DNA from 2 places in the Bradyrhizobium sp. UFLA05-153 genome. Region 2 is predicted to be linked to the other one. Evidence: predicted binding sites of a transcription regulator. Region 2 holds the regulator's gene; the other holds the start of a gene.

Region 1 (4,647 bases), on a different contig from region 2:
GCCGGCGTTGATCGCGATCTGGCGAGCGGGCCAGGACAGCGCCTTGCGCACGATCTCGACGCCGGTCTTCTGGTCGTCGTTCTTGGTGCGGATGCCCTTGAGCTGCTCGGAAGCACGGAGCAGGGCGACGCCGCCGCCCGGGACAATGCCTTCCTCGACCGCGGCGCGGGTCGCGTGCATCGCGTCATCAACGCGATCCTTGCGCTCCTTGACCTCGACCTCGGTCGCGCCGCCGACGCGGATCACCGCGACGCCGCCGGCGAGCTTGGCGAGACGCTCCTGGAGCTTCTCACGGTCGTAGTCCGAGGTGGTCTCCTCGATCTGCGCCTTGATCTGGGCCACGCGCGCCTCGATGTCGGCCTTCTTGCCGGCGCCGTTGACGATCGTGGTGTTCTCCTTGTCGATCATCACCTTCTTGGCGCGGCCGAGCATGTTGAGCGTCACGTTCTCGAGCTTGATGCCGAGATCTTCCGAGATCGCCTGGCCGCCGGTCAGGATCGCGATGTCCTGCAGCATGGCCTTGCGGCGATCGCCGAAGCCCGGAGCCTTGACGGCCGCGACCTTCAGGCCGCCGCGCAGGCGGTTGACGACCAGGGTCGCGAGCGCCTCGCCTTCGACGTCCTCGGCGACGATGATCAGCGGCTTGCCGGTCTGCACCACGGCCTCGAGCAGCGGCAGCAGCTCGTTCAGCGAGGAGAGCTTCTTCTCGTTGATGAGGATGTAGGCGTCGTCCATCTCAACGCGCATCTTGTCGGCGTTGGTGACGAAGTAGGGAGAGATGTAGCCGCGGTCGAACTGCATGCCCTCGACGACGTCGAGCTCGGTCTCGAGCGACTTGGCTTCCTCGACGGTGATGACACCCTCGTTGCCGACCTTCTTCATGGCGTCGGAGAGGAACTTGCCGATCTCCTGGTCGCCATTGGCCGAGATGGTGCCGACCTGGGCAATCTCGTCGTTCGAGGTGACCTTCTTGGAGTTCTTCTGGAGGTCCGCGACGACGGCGTCGACGGCGAGGTCGATACCGCGCTTGAGGTCCATCGGGTTCATGCCGGCGGCAACCGCCTTGGCGCCTTCACGGACGATCGCAGCCGCGAGCACCGTCGCGGTGGTGGTGCCGTCGCCGGCCGCGTCAGCGGACTTGGAGGCGACTTCGCGCACCATCTGGGCGCCCATGTTCTCGAACTTGTCGTCGAGCTCGATCTCCTTGGCGACGGTGACGCCGTCCTTGGTGATGCGGGGAGCGCCGAACGACTTGTCGAGGACGACGTTGCGGCCCTTCGGACCGAGCGTGACCTTCACGGCGTTGGAGAGGATCTCGACGCCGCGCAGCATGCGGTCGCGGGCGTCGACGCCGAATTTCACTTCTTTGGCTGACATATTGGTTTCCCTGAGTTGTCTTGGTCTCATCTCACCCTTGGCGAGGCGCCCGGCAGGCGCTCCTCAGGGGTGAGCGGTGCGAGCGGTTGAATTAGGCGGCCTTCTTCTTCGAAGCGGGAGCTTCGAGCACGCCCATGATGTCGCTTTCCTTCATGATCAACAGGTCCTGGCCGTCGATCTTGACCTCGGTGCCCGACCATTTGCCGAACAGCACGCGGTCGCCGACCTGGACGTCGATCGGGATCAGCTTGCCGCTCTCGTCGCGGCCGCCGGGGCCAACGGCGATCACTTCGCCCTGCGAGGGCTTTTCCTTGGCCGTATCGGGAATGATGATGCCGCCAGCGGTCTTCTCTTCTGCGTCGATGCGCTTGACCACGACGCGGTCGTGAAGCGGACGGAATTTCATGCAGTCCTCCTAAGCATTTGCACGAGATGGAGATTTTTGGGTTGTTAGCAGTCGATGCCCGCGAGTGCTACGCAGGCAAAATGGAGATAGGACAGGTTTTTTACGGGAGCAAGGGCTTCTAGCAGAAAAATCAGCACTCAGAAGGCCTGTCTGCCAAAAACATTTACCATCGTTAACCGGGCCTCGCCGGCTATTAGCAGGCGCCGCGATCTGCTGCTAAAGCATTGAATTTCAACAACTTGTTAAACTTTTGGGCTTGAGATGGGGTGGCAGTGTGCGTCACATTTCTCTCATGTGAGCGCATCGTTTCCGGGTGGCTCTTTAGGGCAGTCCGAGTAGGCCACCCCTTGAATATGCGCTCCTGAAAAGGAGGCTGGCATGGGCTTGCGGGTTGGGGGCGTTTCCGACGACCTCCGGAAACAGTTGCTGGGTTACGGGCTGACGACGGCGCAAATTCTTTACCGGATGCCGGATCATCCTTCGCTGCTCCAGACCTACATCTGGCAGAACTACGATCTGTTTCCGAAATTCCCGGCGCTGACGGATTTCCTCGCCTTCTGGGAGGAGAAGCTCGACGGCCCCCTCTATTCGGTGACGGTGGCGCATTCCAAGCTGATCAAGCCGGCCGAACTGCGCGCGGTCGACGGCGTGTTCAGGCTGCATTGACGGCTTGGACGGATCTGTAGGGTGGGCAAAGCGAAGCGTGCCCACCTCTTTGGTCGCCACGGCGCAGAAGTGGTGGGCACGTCGCTTGCGCTTCTTTGCCCACCCTACGGTTTTGAGAATTCGTGCTAGCCTTTGCCTCCAGAACAAGAATGGGAGGAGGCCATGGCCAAACGGAAGGTGACCTCGCGCAGCGCGGCGCAATCGGCGGTGAAGAAGAAGTGGCACGGCAACAAGGTCGCTACGCGATCTTCAGCCCGCAAGGCGGTGAAGGCAAAAGCTCGCACCACACCTGCGAAAACACGCGCCCGGCCCAAGCAACGCATCGCCGTCAGCCATCACCGTGAGGAGGATTTCAAAGCCGACGGCCTGCGCACCTACGCGCATTATCGCGATCTCGGCATTGCCGCGGCAACGCACGGTCTCGCGCAGGCCCACGTCATCCGCCTGCTGCCGCCCTGCAATCCGGCCGAGGTGTCAAAGCTCCACTATCACGACGTCGAATTCCAGATGGTCTACGTGCTCAAGGGCTGGGTGAAGACCTACATGGACGGCCAGGGCGAAACGCTGATGAAAGCCGGCAGTGCCTGGACGCAGCCGCCGAAGATCAAGCACATGATCCTCGACTATTCCGACGACGTGGAATTGCTGGAGATCATCCTGCCGGCCGAGTTCAAGACGGTGGAGATCACGGCGTAAGCGCGCCAGGAATTCCGCCGTCATTGCGAGCGAAGCGAAGCAATCCAGAAATGTATCCGCGGATGCACTCTGGATTGCTTCGTCGCTTCGCTCCTCGCAATGACGGGCGGAGAGAGCCTAATTCAGCACCCCCACGATCGCGCCCATCAGGCACGTCGTCAGTGTGCCCGACACGATCGACTTCAGCCCAAGCGCGTTGATCTCATCACGGCGCTCCGGAGCCATGACGCCGAGGCCGCCGATCATGATGCCGAGGCTCGCGAAATTGGCGAAGCCGCACATCGCATAGAGCATGATCAGGCGCGAGCGCGCATCGAGCGCGTCGGGGGCGAGTCTTGACAGATCGACATAGGCGATCAGCTCGTTGAGCACCGTCTTGGTGCCCATCAGGCTGCCGGCGGTGACGGCCTGGTCCCATGGCAGCCCCATCAGCCAGCACACCGGCGCCATCACGAGCCCCAGCACCCGCTGCAGCGAGATCGCGGTGCCGCCGACATTGGGCAACAGGCCGAGCACCGCATTGGCAAGATAGACCAGCGCCACCAGCACGATCAGCATGGCGACGATGTTGAGCAGCAGCTCGAGCCCCGCGGAGGTGCCCTTGACGATCGCATCCATCGTACCGGAGGCGTGCATGTCAGGGTCTTCGAGCGAGCCGCCGGTGAGCCGGTCACCGGTCTCCGGCACCATGATCAGGCTGATCAGGATTGCGCCCGGCGCGCCGAGCACGGAGGCGATGACGAAATGCGCGGCCGCATCCGGGATCAGCGGCGCAAGCAGCGTCGCATAGAGCACCAGCACGGTGCCGGCGATGCCGGCCATGCCGCCGGTCATCACCAGGAACAATTCGCTGCGCGTCATCTGCGCCAGATACGGACGCACGAACAGCGGCGCTTCCACCATGCCGAGGAAGATGTTCGCCGCGGTCGACAGCCCGACTGCGCCGCCGACCCCCAGCGTGCGCTCGAGCAGCCACGCCATGCCGCGCACGATCGGGGGCAGCACGCGCCAATAGAACAACAGCGTCGTCAGCACGCTCATGACGAGCACGATCGGCAGCGCCTGGAAGGCGAGGATGAAGTCGGCGCCGGGTGCCTTGAGGTCGAAGGGCAGGGGGCCGCCGCCGACATAGCCGAACACGAACGACGTGCCGGCGCGCGAGGCCGCCGAGATCGCCCCGACCGCGTCGTTGATGGCGCCGAAAGCATGCGCGACGAATGGCAGCTTGAGCAGGACGATCGCGGTGAGGAAGGTCACGACGAGGCCGATTCCCGCCTGGCGCAGCGATACCGCGCGACGGTTCTCCGCCAGCGCGAAGGCGATCAACAGCAATGCGAAAACGCCGAGTGCCGATTGCAGTCGCAGCATGATGTCCCCAATCCCGCAATGATTATGGCAGCCGGGCCGTCGTAAAGGCAATGCCGGGCGCGCCGGAGCCGACCGGTTGTTGACAAGACCTCCGGCCTCAGTCACGCGTCAACGTCAACACCAGCCGCGCGGGG
Region 2 (4,647 bases):
CTTCAGCGAGACATCATCGAGCGCCTGCACGCCGAGCGAGACGCGGTTGACGCCGGCTGTGCGATAGCCGGCAAAGCGCGTGGCCTCGACGCTGGTCGGGTTGGCTTCCAGCGTGACTTCGACATCGCCAGCGACGCGCCAGTGCTTGCCGATCGCGTCTAACACGGCGCCGACGGTCGCCGGCTGCATCAGGGACGGCGTGCCGCCGCCGAGGAAGATCGAGGTGACGTCACGGCCGGGCGCGCGCTCGGCGGTGGTCTCGATCTCGCGGGCGAAGGCGCGGGCAAAGCGTTCCTCGTCGATCGCGGCGTGGCGGACATGGCTGTTGAAGTCGCAATACGGACATTTCGACAGGCAGAACGGCCAGTGCACGTAGACGCCGAAGGCGCCCCTGTCAGCGCGGCTCAAGGCAGATCTCCGCAAGTTTCACGAAGGCGCGGGCGCGGTGCGAGAGGCCAAGGCCCAATGGCGGCAGGCCGTGCTTCTCGATGCTTTCCATCTCGCCAAAGGTGCGCGCGTGGCCGTCGGGCAAAAACATCGGGTCGTAGCCGAAGCCGGCGGTGCCGCGCGGCGGCCAGACCAGCGTGCCGTCGACGCGCGCCTCGACCTCGTCGAGATGATCATCGGGCCAGGCGACGCAGAGTGCGGAAACGAAATGCGCCCTGCGCTTGTCCGGCGTGGTGGCGCCGCGCTCCCTTAGCAGGCGCTCGATCTGCGCCATCGCCGCGGCAAAATCCTTTTTGGGGCCCGCCCAGCGCGCGCTGTAGATTCCCGGCGCGCCGTCGAGTGCGTCCACCACGATGCCGGAATCATCGGCGAAGGCCGGAAGCTTCATTGCCTTGGCAGCGGCGATCGCCTTGATCGCGGCATTGCTGCGAAAGTCGTTGCCGGTCTCTTCGGGCTCGTCGAGGCCAAGCTCGCCGGCCGAGACCGCCTCGACGCCGTGCGGCGCGAGCAGCTCCCGCATCTCGGCCAGCTTGCCGGGATTATGGGTCGCGATGATCAGCTTGCCTGTGATTCGCCGGTGCATGGCCTATTGACTACGCCACCGCCATTTTCTGCAAGTCCACGAGACGCGCGACACCCTTGCGGGCCAGCGCCATCAACGACAGGAACTCGCCTTCCGTGAACGGCTCGCGTTCTGCCGTTCCCTGCACCTCGATGATGCGGCCATCGCCCGTCATGACGAAATTGGCGTCGGTCTCGGCTTCGGAGTCCTCGGCATAATCGAGGTCGAGCACTGGGGTGCCGTTATAGATGCCGCAGGAGATCGCGGCGACGTTGTCGCGCAGCACGTTGGCCTTGACCATGTTGCGCGTCTTCATCCAGTTGACACAGTCGGCCAGCGCGACCCAGGCACCGGTGATCGAGGCCGTGCGCGTGCCGCCGTCGGCCTGGAGCACATCGCAATCGACCGTGATCTGGCGTTCGCCGAGCGCTTCGAGATCGACGATGGTGCGAAGCGAGCGGCCGATCAGGCGCTGGATCTCGACGGTACGGCCGCTCTGCTTGCCGGCGGAAGCCTCGCGGCGGGTACGTTCCGACGTCGCACGCGGCAGCATGCCGTATTCGGCGGTGACCCAGCCACGGCCCTGGCCCTTCAGCCACGGCGGCAGGCGGTCTTCCAGCGTGGCGGTGACCAGCACATGGGTGTCGCCGAATTTCACCAGGCAGGAGCCTTCCGCATATTTGACCACGCCGCGCTCCAGCGTCACGGGGCGCAATTCGTCGGGCGCACGGCGGCTTGGCCGCATGGGAAATCCTCCAAAACTCGCAGGGAAAAGGCTGTTCGCGGTGCTTGTAGGAGGGGGAAGGGGGCCCGGCAAGGCCTTTTCCCCCCGGGGGCGGCGAAACGCCGTCCCCACCCTGGCCAAAGACGCGCTTGTCAGGGGCCTTCCGGATGGACAAATTATGTGCATCTGAGAGGAGTTACCGTCTGTGGCCCATCACGATCCGATTCATCTGATCGCGCCGCGCGCGGGCCTCGCCCAGCTCAACGAGCGTTCCCGCGACATCTTTCGTCAAATCGTCGAGAGTTATCTGGCGACCGGCGAGCCGGTCGGCTCGCGCAATATTTCGCGCCTGATCGCGCTGCCGCTGTCGCCGGCCTCGGTGCGCAACGTCATGGCCGACCTGGAACAGCTCGGCCTGATCTATGCCCCGCATACCTCCGCCGGCCGGCTGCCGACGGAACTCGGCCTGCGCTTCTTCGTCGATGCCCTGATGCAGGTCGGCGAGCTCAACGAGGCCGAGCGGCAATCGATCCAGAGCCAGCTCACCACCGTCGGCCATGCCCAATCAGTCGAGGCGGCGCTGGAGGAGGCGTTGACGCGGCTGTCGGGCCTCACCCGCGCCGCGGCCGTGGTCTTGACGCCGAAGTCCAATGCGCGGCTGAAGCATATCGAGTTCGTCCGTCTGGAACCCGAGCGGGCGCTGGTGATCCTGGTCGGCGAGGATGGCCAGGTCGAAAACCGCGTGCTGACGCTGCCGCCCGGGGTTCCCTCCTCGGCGCTGACGGAGGCTTCCAACTTCCTCAATGCCCGTATCCGCGGCCGTACCCTCGCCGAGGCGCGGCTCGAGCTGGAAACCGCCCTTGGGCAGGCCCGCGCCGAGCTCGACCAGCTCACCCAGAAGGTGATCGCGGCGGGCATCGCGAGCTGGTCGGGCGGCGAGAACGAGGACCGCCAGCTCATCGTGCGCGGCCACGCCAATCTGCTCGAAGACCTGCATGCGCTGGAGGATCTCGAGCGGGTGCGGCTGCTGTTCGACGATCTCGAGACCAAGCGCGGCGTGATCGACCTGCTCGGGCGCGCCGAGACCGCCGAGGGCGTGCGCATCTTCATCGGCTCGGAGAACAAGCTGTTTTCGCTGTCGGGCTCCTCGACGATTATCTCGCCGTATCGGGATGCCGCCGGTCATATCGTGGGCGTTCTGGGTGTGATCGGGCCGACGCGGCTGAATTATGCCCGCGTGATCCCGACCGTGGACTATGCCGCCCGCATCGTCAGCCGCCTTCTGGGTGGCTGACGCCCGTTTTCGCCTGATCACGGGCGCTTGATTTTCGCGCTGCGAAGCACGATATCCCGGCGAGAAAAATCCCTTGAGACGAGTTCGAGAAGGCAGCCGATGACCGATCCAGACCGGCAACCCGAAGACACGACCGCGCCGACCGGCGAGCCCGTTGTGTCGAAGCCCTACATCATGCCCGACGACCCGGAGCCCGGTTCGGTCGAGATCCTGCAGAAGGAAGCGGCTGAGGCGCGCGACCGCATGCTGCGGACGCTGGCCGAGATGGAAAACCTGCGCAAGCGCACCACCAAGGAGGTCGCCGACGCCAGGCTCTACGGCATCACCGGCTTTGCGCGCGACGTGCTCGATATCGCCGACAACCTCCAGCGTGCGCTCGATGCGGTGCCGGCCGAGGCGCGTGCCAATGCCGATCCCGGCCTGACCGCGCTGATCGAGGGCGTGGAGCTCACCGAGCGCTCGCTGCTCAACGCGCTGGAAAAGCACGGCGTGAAGAAGTTCGACCCCTCGGGCCAGAAGTTCGATCCGAATTTCCAGCAGGCGATGTTCGAGGTGCCCGATCCGTCGGTGCCGTCGGGCACCGTGGTTCAGGTGGTCCAGGCCGGCTACACCATCGGCGAGCGCGTGCTGCGCCCGGCCCTCGTCGGCGTCGCCAAGGGCGGCGCGAAAGCCGCGGCCGCCGCCAACAACAACGAGTCGAACGGCGCGGCGTGAGCCGCGCTTCCCGCGTTCCCACAGACCCCGACCCTCATGGTGAGGAGGCGCGCTAGCGCCCTCTCGAACCATGAAGGCCCCCGCTGCGGCAGCTCGGCCTTCATCCTTCGAGACGACCGCTTCGCGGTCTCCTCAGGATGAGGGTTTAGCATCGCGCATAGCTTACGCCGTCGCCGCGATATCCGCAGACTGGATCCGCTTCACGCCCGCCTTGGCCATGTCGGCCCAGGCCTTGGCCAGCGAGCCCTGGGTGTCGATGCCACGGCAGGCGTCCTCCACCACATAGACTTCGAAGCCGGCCTTGCGCGCGTCGAGCGCGGTCCAGGCGACGCAAAAATCGGTCGCGAGGCCCGCGACGAAGACGCGCTTGATCTTGCGCGACTTCAGGTAGGCGGCAAGCCCCGTCGATGTCTTGCCGTCGGCCTCGAGGAAAGCCGAGTAGCTGTCGACGTCCTTGTGAAAGCCCTTGCGGATGATGAGCTCGGCCTGCGGGATCGACAGGTCCTTCGAGAGCGCGGCGCCGTCAGTGCCCTGCACGCAATGGTCGGGCCACAGCACCTGCTTGCCGTAGGGCAGGTCGATGGTCTCGAACGGCTTCTTGCCGGAATGAACGGAGGCGAACGACACGTGCCCCGGCGTGTGCCAGTCCTGCGTCATCACGATGTTGGCGAACGATTTTGCGATCTTGTTGATCACCGGCACCACCTGCTCGCCTTCCTTCACGGCAAGGCTGCCGCCGGGAAGGAAGCAGTTTTGCACGTCGATCACGAGCAGCGCGGAGGCATCGTCGGGCTTGATCGCCGTCGCTGCCCAGAGCTTGCTTGAAACGAGGCTCGCGAGAGCAACAGTCGAAACGCCCGCGAGTACTCTGCGCCGATCCAGCATCGTACGTCCTCCCTCCAGGAT

What was found. Region 2 encodes HrcA, which represses chaperone genes, less so after heat shock. Its sites were predicted from a motif close to GTTAGCACTCNCNNNNNGNGAGTGCTAAC; they were not measured.
Region 1: groES (co-chaperone GroES) is a predicted target of HrcA. The motif match lies at 1,827-1,855, and genes of this name have one in related genera.

What each region holds. Positions count from the first base shown of each region.
Region 1 covers NZ_JBBIAM010000018.1:52,306-56,952, reverse strand. Annotated here, with positions in the region: gene groL (chaperonin GroEL) at 1-1,377, opposite strand, end outside; gene groES (co-chaperone GroES) at 1,469-1,783, opposite strand; gene Q2941_RS13420 (usg protein) at 2,162-2,449, shown strand; gene Q2941_RS13415 (cupin domain-containing protein) at 2,612-3,145, shown strand; gene Q2941_RS13410 (NupC/NupG family nucleoside CNT transporter) at 3,263-4,513, opposite strand.
Region 2 covers NZ_JBBIAM010000003.1:203,130-207,776, reverse strand. Annotated here, with positions in the region: gene hemW (radical SAM family heme chaperone HemW) at 1-408, opposite strand, end outside; gene rdgB (RdgB/HAM1 family non-canonical purine NTP pyrophosphatase) at 395-1,030, opposite strand; gene rph (ribonuclease PH) at 1,041-1,754, opposite strand; gene hrcA (heat-inducible transcriptional repressor HrcA) at 1,939-3,027, shown strand; gene grpE (nucleotide exchange factor GrpE) at 3,127-3,741, shown strand; gene pncA (bifunctional nicotinamidase/pyrazinamidase) at 3,904-4,626, opposite strand.